Regions from separate parts of the Halomonas sp. OfavH-34-E genome, predicted to be linked through region 2. Evidence: predicted binding sites of a transcription regulator. Region 2 holds the regulator's gene; the other holds the start of a gene.
The links. The regulator FNR, encoded in region 2, switches genes on or off when oxygen is low (the NO sensors DNR and NnrR bind a similar motif). The targets are predictions, from matches to a motif close to TTGATNTANATCAA.
Positions count from the first base shown of each region.

Region 1: yegQ (tRNA 5-hydroxyuridine modification protein YegQ) is a predicted target of FNR. The motif match lies at 1,604-1,617, and genes of this name have one in related genera.

Region 1 covers NZ_JAMXRY010000039.1:31,500-35,797, reverse strand. Annotated here, with positions in the region: gene NH448_RS16350 (6-carboxytetrahydropterin synthase) at 1-100, opposite strand, end outside; gene queE (7-carboxy-7-deazaguanine synthase) at 100-753, opposite strand; gene queC (7-cyano-7-deazaguanine synthase QueC) at 746-1,477, opposite strand; gene yegQ (tRNA 5-hydroxyuridine modification protein YegQ) at 1,713-3,029, shown strand; gene NH448_RS16330 (SRPBCC family protein) at 3,128-3,538, shown strand; gene NH448_RS16325 (GGDEF domain-containing protein) at 3,602-4,298, opposite strand, start outside.
Region 2 covers NZ_JAMXRY010000045.1:27,569-31,866, reverse strand. Annotated here, with positions in the region: gene ttcA (tRNA 2-thiocytidine(32) synthetase TtcA) at 261-1,220, shown strand; gene fnr (fumarate/nitrate reduction transcriptional regulator Fnr) at 1,381-2,121, opposite strand; gene NH448_RS17605 (sulfite exporter TauE/SafE family protein) at 2,276-2,962, opposite strand; gene ccoS (cbb3-type cytochrome oxidase assembly protein CcoS) at 2,959-3,189, opposite strand; gene NH448_RS17595 (heavy metal translocating P-type ATPase) at 3,186-4,298, opposite strand, start outside.

The DNA of each region.
Region 1 (4,298 bases), on a different contig from region 2:
CGAGTTCGACATCGACCAGCCAGCTTGCGCCGATCAGTCCACGATCGGGACACCACAGCGATACGTCGAGATGTGTCAGTCGTCGTACAAAGAGTGCCATCAGTCGATCCCCGCGATCTTGTGGGTCTGCAGCGACAGCCGCCAGCGTGGATGCGCCATGCAGTGCTCTACCGTGGCTGAGAGCGGCTCCTTGCGAGCGTCGCTGGCCATCAGCCCGGAGGTGTCCATCGGCTGCAGCAGAAAATGGTCGAAGTCGAGCCCCTCGAAACGTTCCGGCGGGGCGTCGGTCTGGGGATGGACGAGCTTCAGCTCGTCACCGCGGGTCTGCACCAGCGGCGCATTGCCCTTGGGGCTGACACATAGCCAGTCGATACCGTCCGGCGCGGCCAGAGTACCGTTGGTCTCCACGCCAATCTCGAAGCCGGCAGCGTGCACCGCGTCGATCAAGGCGGCATCCAGCTGCAGCAGGGGCTCGCCACCGGTGAACACGACGTAGGGCGTGACACCCTCGTGGGGGTGTGGCCACAAGCGGGTGATGTGCTCGGCCAGGGCGCCGGCGGTGGCAAAGCGTCCGCCGTTCTGACCATCGGTGCCGACGAAGTCGGTGTCGCAGAAGCGACACTGGGCGCTGGCGCGGTCCTGCTCGCGACCCGACCAAAGATTGCAGCCGGCAAAGCGACAGAAGACGCTGGCGCGGCCGGCCTGTACGCCTTCTCCCTGAAGGGTATAGAAGGCTTCCTTGACGCTATACATCCTGGTGCGCTCCGCCCTGGTCTGCCTGTGCAATCGCCGGCTCCTGCCGGGTATTGGCGGCGTAGGCCAACGGATCTTCGACACCCTGGTCGGCGAAGGCGGCGAGCCGCTCCAGACAGCTGCCGCAGCGGCCACAGGCCAGGCGCCGGCCCTCGTAACAGGTCCAGGTGTCGCGGTAGTTCAGTCCCATGGACAGTCCGTCGGCCAGGATCTCGCTCTTGCTGGACCGTAGATAGGGTGCGTGGATCTCTACCGGCGAGAAATTGGCGATGGCGGCTACCGCATTCATCTGCTCGACAAACTCGGGACGACAATCCGGATAGAGCACGTGGTCACCGCCGTGGGCGCCGTAGTCGACGCGACTGGCGCCGATATTCACCGCCTTGGCGATGGCCAGCGACAGCAGCACCATGTTGCGATTGGGGACCACCGTGGCGGCGAGGTTGTCTTCGGCGTAGTCACCGCCAGGGATCTTGCGATTGGCGTCGGTCAGCGCAGAGTTGTCGATCAAGCCATGAATGGCGGTGATGTCGACGACCTGATGAGGGAGCTTCAACTCCTGACAGACATGGCGGGCCACCTCGAGTTCGCGGGCGTGGCGCTGGCCATAGTCGAATGACAGGGCGTGAACTTCGAGGCCTTCGTGCAAGGCGCGATGAAGTACGGTGAAAGAGTCCATGCCACCGGAGTAGATCACCACGGTGGAGCGGGAAGTCGTGCTCATGAAGGGGGTCTCGATTCGGAGAATTTGGGGTGGCGACAAGAATCGCCAGCGGCCGGGGTCCGGTCCGGCGCGACAAGGGTAACGAAAGCCGGACGGCAACACCAGTGCGGCGTTGATGCCGGCGACTTGCTCCTTGTCAACGTCCGTTGCTCGCGGTTGTGGCAGGCTGCGCGGTTTACTGCTGTCTGCCCGGCTTAACCCTGGCCAAAGCCCGGCCCACGAGAGAGACGCCTGGATGAATGCCCCTGAACTACTGTCACCGGCCGGCACCTACCGGCATATGCGCTTCGCCTTCGCCTATGGCGCCGATGCGGTCTATGCCGGTCAGCCGCGCTACTCACTGCGTGTACGCAATAATGACTTCGGCCTCGACAACCTGACCCGAGGCATCGCTGAGGCCCATGCGTGTGGCAAGCGCTTCTACGTGGCCTCCAATATCGCTCCGCACAATGCCAAGCTCAGGACCTACCTGAAGGACATGGCACCGATCGTCGAGGCGGGGCCGGATGCGCTGATCATGTCCGACCCTGGCTTGATCATGATGGTGCGAGAGCGTTGGCCTGACCAGGTGATACATCTGTCGGTGCAGGCCAACGTGGTCAATCACGCGGCGGCTCGCTTCTGGCAGTCCCAGGGTATCTCTCGGGTGATCCTGTCGCGAGAGCTGTCGCTTGAGGAAATCGCCGAGATCCGTGCCGAGTGCCCGACCCTGGAGATCGAGACCTTCGTTCACGGTGCCCTGTGCATCGCCTATTCCGGACGCTGTCTGCTGTCGGGCTACTTCAACCGGCGCGACCCCAATCAGGGCACCTGTACCAACGCCTGTCGCTGGAACTACCGGACCCACCCGGCCGGCACTGACGCCTGTGGCGATCTGATCCCGGCGCAGGACGTGGCACAGGGCCGGGAGGAGAACTCGGCGCTGATCGAGGACCCACAGCGGCCAGGCGAACTGATGCCGGTGTTCGAGGACGAGCACGGCAGCTACATCATGAATTCCAAGGATCTTCGCGCCGTCCAGCACGTGGCGAGGCTCGCCGAGATGGGGGTCAGTTCGCTGAAGATCGAAGGGCGGACCAAGTCGCCCTACTATGTAGCACGTACCGCCCAGGTCTATCGTCGTGCCATCGATGACGCCGTGGCCGGGAGGCCCTTCGACATGGGGCTGATGGATGAGCTCGAAAACCTGGCCAACCGGGGGTACACCGAAGGCTTCTACCGACGCCACGTCCACGACGAGTACCAGAATTACGAGCGTGGACACTCGGTGGGCGTTCACCAGCAGTTTGTCGGCCAGATCCTGGAGCAAGCGCCATCAGGTTGGCTGGACATCGAGGTCAAGAACCGCTTCGAGGTCGGTGATTGCCTCGAGCTGATGCTGCCCTCCGGCAACCGTCGTTTCACCCTTGAGGCGATGGAGGCGGGCAACGGCAGCTCGCTGAAGGTGGCGCCCGGGGACGGTCACCGGGTAAGGCTCAAGCTGCCGGGGAAGGCGCTGTCGCCCGACGAGTTCGAGTTCGCTCTGTTGCTGCGGGACCTGCCGTCAGCCTGATGATAGGCACGTCTTTACAAGGGCCTGGGGAACCGGGATGCTAGGCTCCGTAGCAGCCTTACCTTGGAGCATCCCTCAGGCAAGGAGTCGGTCTGGCCATGCCCACCATCGAACACAGCGCCACGCTTCCCGCGCCTCCCGAGCGCGTCTTCGCCCTGCTCGAAAAGGTCGAGGATTTCGCCGACTATTCGGATCTGATCACCGAGATCGAGCCGCTCGGGGACGATCGCTATCGCTGGCATGTCCACGCGGTCGGCATGGACTGGACCTTCGAGGTGCAGGTAACCGAGAAGTCGCCACCCAGCCGACTGGCCTGGGAGTCGATCGACGGTGTGCGCAATCAGGGCCGCTATGAACTCGAAGCGGTCGATGAAGGTACCGCGGTCAGCCTGATCGTCGACTATCAGATCCGCAATCGGCTGGTCGCCAAGGCGGTCAATCGCGCGGCTCGCCCGCTGGTCGCCAAGGTCAGCGCCCAGATCCTGGAGCGGGTCGAGGCGCGTCTCTAGCGAGCGCCTTGGCGTCTACTGCTGCGGCGTCTGGCAGAGATCTTGTTCTGATCAAGTGCTGCTTCAGGGTGTTTCCCCGGCGCGCTCCTGCAGTTGTTCAGCTTGACTGATGCGGGCACGGCCGGCCTGCTTGGCCTGGTACATCTGCAGGTCCGCCTTTTCCACCAGCGACGCTGCGTCGATGCTGTCCATGCCGGGCTGCCATTGGGCGATGCCGATGGAGGCGCTGACGTAAAGGGGGCGCTGGTCGACCTGGGCCATCGGCTGCTCGGCAAGCCACTGCTGTAGCCGCTGCGCGACCCGCAAAGCTCCTGGCTCCGGCGTGTTCCGCAGGGCGATGACGAACTCCTCTCCGCCGTAGCGGGCCGCCAGGTCCGACTCACGGATGGCGTCACGCAGGGTAGCGGCGACATTGACCAGCACGATGTCGCCGAGTCGGTGGCCGTAGCGGTCGTTGAGCGGCTTGAAGTGATCCAGATCGAGAAACAACACCGACAGCGGCTTGTCTCGCGCATGGGCGTCCTCGAGCATCTCCTCGAGGCGCCGTTCCAGCGCGGCGCGATTGGCAAGACCGGTGAGGGCATCGGTGCTGGCGCGCACATCCAGCGCCTCGTTGTCGCGTTGGAGCGAAATTAGCTGGTCCTCACGATGGTGCAACCGCTCGGCCAGGCTCATGGTCAGCCCATGCAGGCGCTGCTTGCCGGCGACCAGCAGGCGTTCGATATCCTCCTCTGCCGACAGCGTGGTGGCGAGAAAATCC
Region 2 (4,298 bases):
TTTTCGGACAGCGCCTAGGGCCTGGCTGACAGGCACTTGCGTTCTTCGACTTGCCAGGCCAGACCAGGCCAGGCCAGGCCACGACGCGCAAGAGCGCCACTACGGCGGTGTCGTCCTTGGCGGTTTCCGATGTGCCGCCGACGAAAAGCCCCTGCCGTATTGTCCTCGTCGGGGTAAGCGGTCGCTGACCTCTTCGCCACTAAAGCGTCCGGATGGTAGACTGGCGCCTCTTTCATTTTCAGCCGTGATGTCCCGCTCCCATGTCGCCACAGTCCGCCTCCGCCACCCTGTTCGATCCCCGTACCCCCGAGGATGACCATCTCTCGATCGATGCCGGCGTCAGCCCGGCCGACCCTGCTGCGGGTGGCGATCAGACGGAAGCCCAAGTTCAGGCCAAGGCACGGCGTGAATTCAACAAGCTGCAGAAGCGCCTGCGCCGCCAGGCCGGCAACGCCATCATCGACTACGGCATGATCCAGGAAGGCGACAAGATCATGGTGTGTCTGTCTGGTGGCAAGGACAGCTACACCATGCTCGAGATCCTGCGCAGCCTTCAGCGCAACGCGCCGGTCAACTTCTCGCTGGTGGCGGTGAATCTGGATCAGAAGCAGCCGGGCTTTCCGGAGCATGTGCTGCCGAACTATCTGGACAGCATCGGCGTGGACTACCACATCCTCGAGCGCGACACCTATTCGGTGGTGAAGGAGAAGACGCCGGAGGGCAAGACCACCTGCGCGCTCTGCTCACGCCTGCGGCGCGGCTCGCTCTATGGTTTCGCCGAGGAGATCGGGGCGACCAAGATCGCTCTGGGCCACCACCGCGAGGACATTCTCGAGACGCTGTTTCTGAACATGTTCTTCGGTGGCAGCCTCAAGGCGATGCCGCCCAAGCTGCTCTCCGACGACGGCAAGAACATCGTCATCCGTCCGCTGGCGTACTGCCGCGAGGCCGATATCCAGGCCTACAGCGAGGCGATGGAGTTCCCGATCATCCCGTGCAACCTGTGTGGTTCCCAGCCCAACCTGCAGCGCCAGGTGGTCAAGGAGATGCTGGCCGAGTGGGAGGTCAAGCATCCCGGGCGCCTCGAGAGCATGTTCAAGGCGGTGACCAATGTGGCGCCGTCGCAGCTGGCGGATCGGCAACTGTTCGACTTCGAGGGGCTGGAGGCCGTACAGGCCGAACGCCAGGCCCGGCGCATCGACGTGGTGGATGCCGGCTGATCTCGCCAGCAGCGAATGTGCATGATGCCATGACAGCGAAAGAGGCCGCATCTCCGGATGCGGCCTCTTTCTTGTCACACGCCATCTATTACGCTTTGCTTTCCAGATCCTGGATACCGGGCCCTGCCGGCCAAGCCCGGCACACTGCTGCCAGGCCCGCTCAGGTAACTTCGGTGTCGGCCAGGGTCGACAGCGCGGTCAGGTCGAGGATATTGACCTCACGTCCCGATACCGCCACCAGATCCTGCTGCTGGAAACGCCCGAGGATACGGCTGACCGTTTCCACCGCCAGCCCCAGGTGATTGCCGATGTCGGCGCGGGACATGGACAGGCGGAAGCTGAACGGTGAATAGCCGCGGCGGCGGAAGCGGTCCGACAGGCCGAGGAAGAAGCAGGCCAGGCGCTGATCGGCGGTCTTGCGTGACAGCAGCTGCATCATCCGGCGGTCTTCTCGCAGCTCCTTGCTCAGGGTGCGAAACAGCTGGGCACGCAGCTCCGGTAGGGTCTGGGTCAGCGCATCGAGGCGGTCGAAGGGAATCTCGCACACCGTGGTGGTCTCCAGCGCCACCACGCTGCCGGGATAGCGGCCGTCGTCGATGCCATCCAGGCCAACCAGTTCACTGGGCAGGAAGAAGTTGGTCAACTGAGCTTCGCCGCTGCCTTCGGTGGTGATCTGCTTGAGACTCCCCGATCGGACCGCGAAGACGCTGGTGAAGCGATCTCCCTGCTCGACCAATCGTGTGCCTTTCTTGATCGGCGGGTGACGACGGATGATGGAATCGAAGCGCTCGAGGTCGGCGGTCTCCAGCGACAGCGGAAGGCACAAGGAACTCAGGCTGCAGGACTCACAGCGAGTCTCATGCAGCATGGGACGCCGCCGATCTTGGGCCGTAGGACTCATTCGCAGCTCCTGTGGATCTGGGATCGATATTGACTGGGCCATGGGGAGAACAGACGTCGCCCGTACAGCACGTTGATGGCACTATTCTACACCCTCAGATCAGCTAAAAGTGGCGTCTACCTCTTTAGGATTAATAACTTAGAGGTAGGATGCGTCATTGATGCAGCCCAGTCCAAAGTTGCCAGACGGCAAAGGCGATGATCATGCCAGCGGCGACAAGGCGTGTTGCCCGATGCGCCAGCAGGGCCTGCATTTGTCTGGCGGCGAGGCCCGTCACCACCAGCGCCGGAAGCGTGCCAAGACCGAAGCTCGCCATCAGCAGTGCGCCCTCGAGGGGCTCGGCCCGTGCCAGGCTCCAGGCCAGCATCGAGTACACCAGGCCACAGGGCAGCCAGCCCCAGATGGCGCCCAGCGCCACCGCCTGGGGCAGACGCACCACCGGCAACAGGCGTCTGCCTGCGGGTTCCAGGTACCTCCAGAGGTGACGTCCCAGTGCCTCGACGTGACGCAGGCCTTTCCATAGATCGGCAATGTAAAGCGCCATCAGGATCAACATCAGGCTGGCGACGATCTGCATCAGGCCACGCAGGGTCGGCGAAAGGCCGATCACCGAACCCAGGGTGGCAACCAGAGCGCCCGCCACACAGTAGCTAGTGATACGACCTACATTGTAGCCGAGCACAAGTGTGCTCACCCGCCAAGGTTGACGCATGCTGGGGGGGATGGCAAAGGTCAGGGCGCTCATGATACCGCCGCACATGCCAATACAGTGTGCACCGCCGAGCAGGCCAAACACGAAGGCCGCCATCATGGGGGGCAGTTCCAGGCCGGTAGGGTTCACTCAGGCCCTCTGGACGATGGATCACGCTCGGATGTCTGCGCAGGCGTTTCGGAAGAGGAAGCGCCGTCATCGGCACCGCGAGTGTCGTCCTCATCCTCGAACAGGATGCGATAGGCGGGGCCTTCGAGGTCCTCGAACTGGTCGTTGCGCACCGCCCAGAAGAAGGCCCAGACCGCCAGGCCCAGCAGGATCAACGACAAGGGTATCAACAGGTAAAGGATGCTCATGGGCCGGGGCTTGCGGTGACGGGTGAAGGCGTCGCGGTCCGCCTGGTGCGTCCACGTCGCAGACGCAGGGCATTGCCGATGACCAGCAACGAGCTGAGTGACATGCCGATGGCGGCAAGCCATGGGGGCACGAAGCCCAGCGCCGCTGCGGGCAGCGCCACGACATTGTAGAGCACCGACCAGGACAGATTCTGGCGAATGATGCGACGGGTCTGACCGGCCACCTCGATGGCTTCGACGATACCCGTGAGCGGTTCGCCCAGCAATACCAGATCGGCGCGGGTGCGGGTGAGGTCGCTGGCCCCGGCCATGGCGATGGCAAGGTCGGCGCCGGCCAGTACCGGCACGTCATTGATGCCATCACCGACCATGGCCACCTTTTCACCCTGTGCCTGTCGCGCCTTCAAGTGCCCGAGCTTGTCCTCGGGGGTGGCCTCGCCACGCCACTGATCGACGCCCAGCGTGCGGGCCAGCTGGCCGACGTTGACTGCGCGGTCGCCCGACAGGATCTCGATGGCAAGCCCCCGATGGGCGAGGGCGGCGAGGGTCTCGGCGGCGTCGTCACGGGGCTGATCGTCGAGCTTGAACCAGGCCTGGGGCTTGCCTTCGCTGGCCAGCAGCAACCAAAGCCCTGCGCCAGGGAGCTCAGGAACGGGTCGGCCCAGGCAGGCAAAATGCGGCTGGCCCAGTCGCCAGCGCCGGCCGTCGATCACGCCTTCCACGCCCTGACCCGGGTGATTGCGCAGTTCGCTGGCCTGGCAGCTGGCGTCGCGCCAGGCAGCGAAGGCGCGGGCGATGGGGTGCTCCGAGCCGGTCTCCAGTGCCGCCGCCAGTGCCAGATGCCGGCGCTTGGCGGCAGCGTCCATCTCGCCATTGTTGGCGCTTCCTTCGTCGTCGCTCAGCGGCCGGTGTTCGGCGAGTTGCATACGCCCCCGGGTCAGGGTGCCGGTCTTGTCGAAGACGACGCGATCGAGGCCGGCCAGGGTCTCCAGCGCATCGGCTCGGGTCACCAGTACCCCGGCACGTCTCAGCCGGCCGTGGGCCACGGTCAGGGCGGTGGGGGTCGCCAGCGCCAGGGCGCAGGGGCAGGTCACCACCAGTACCGACAG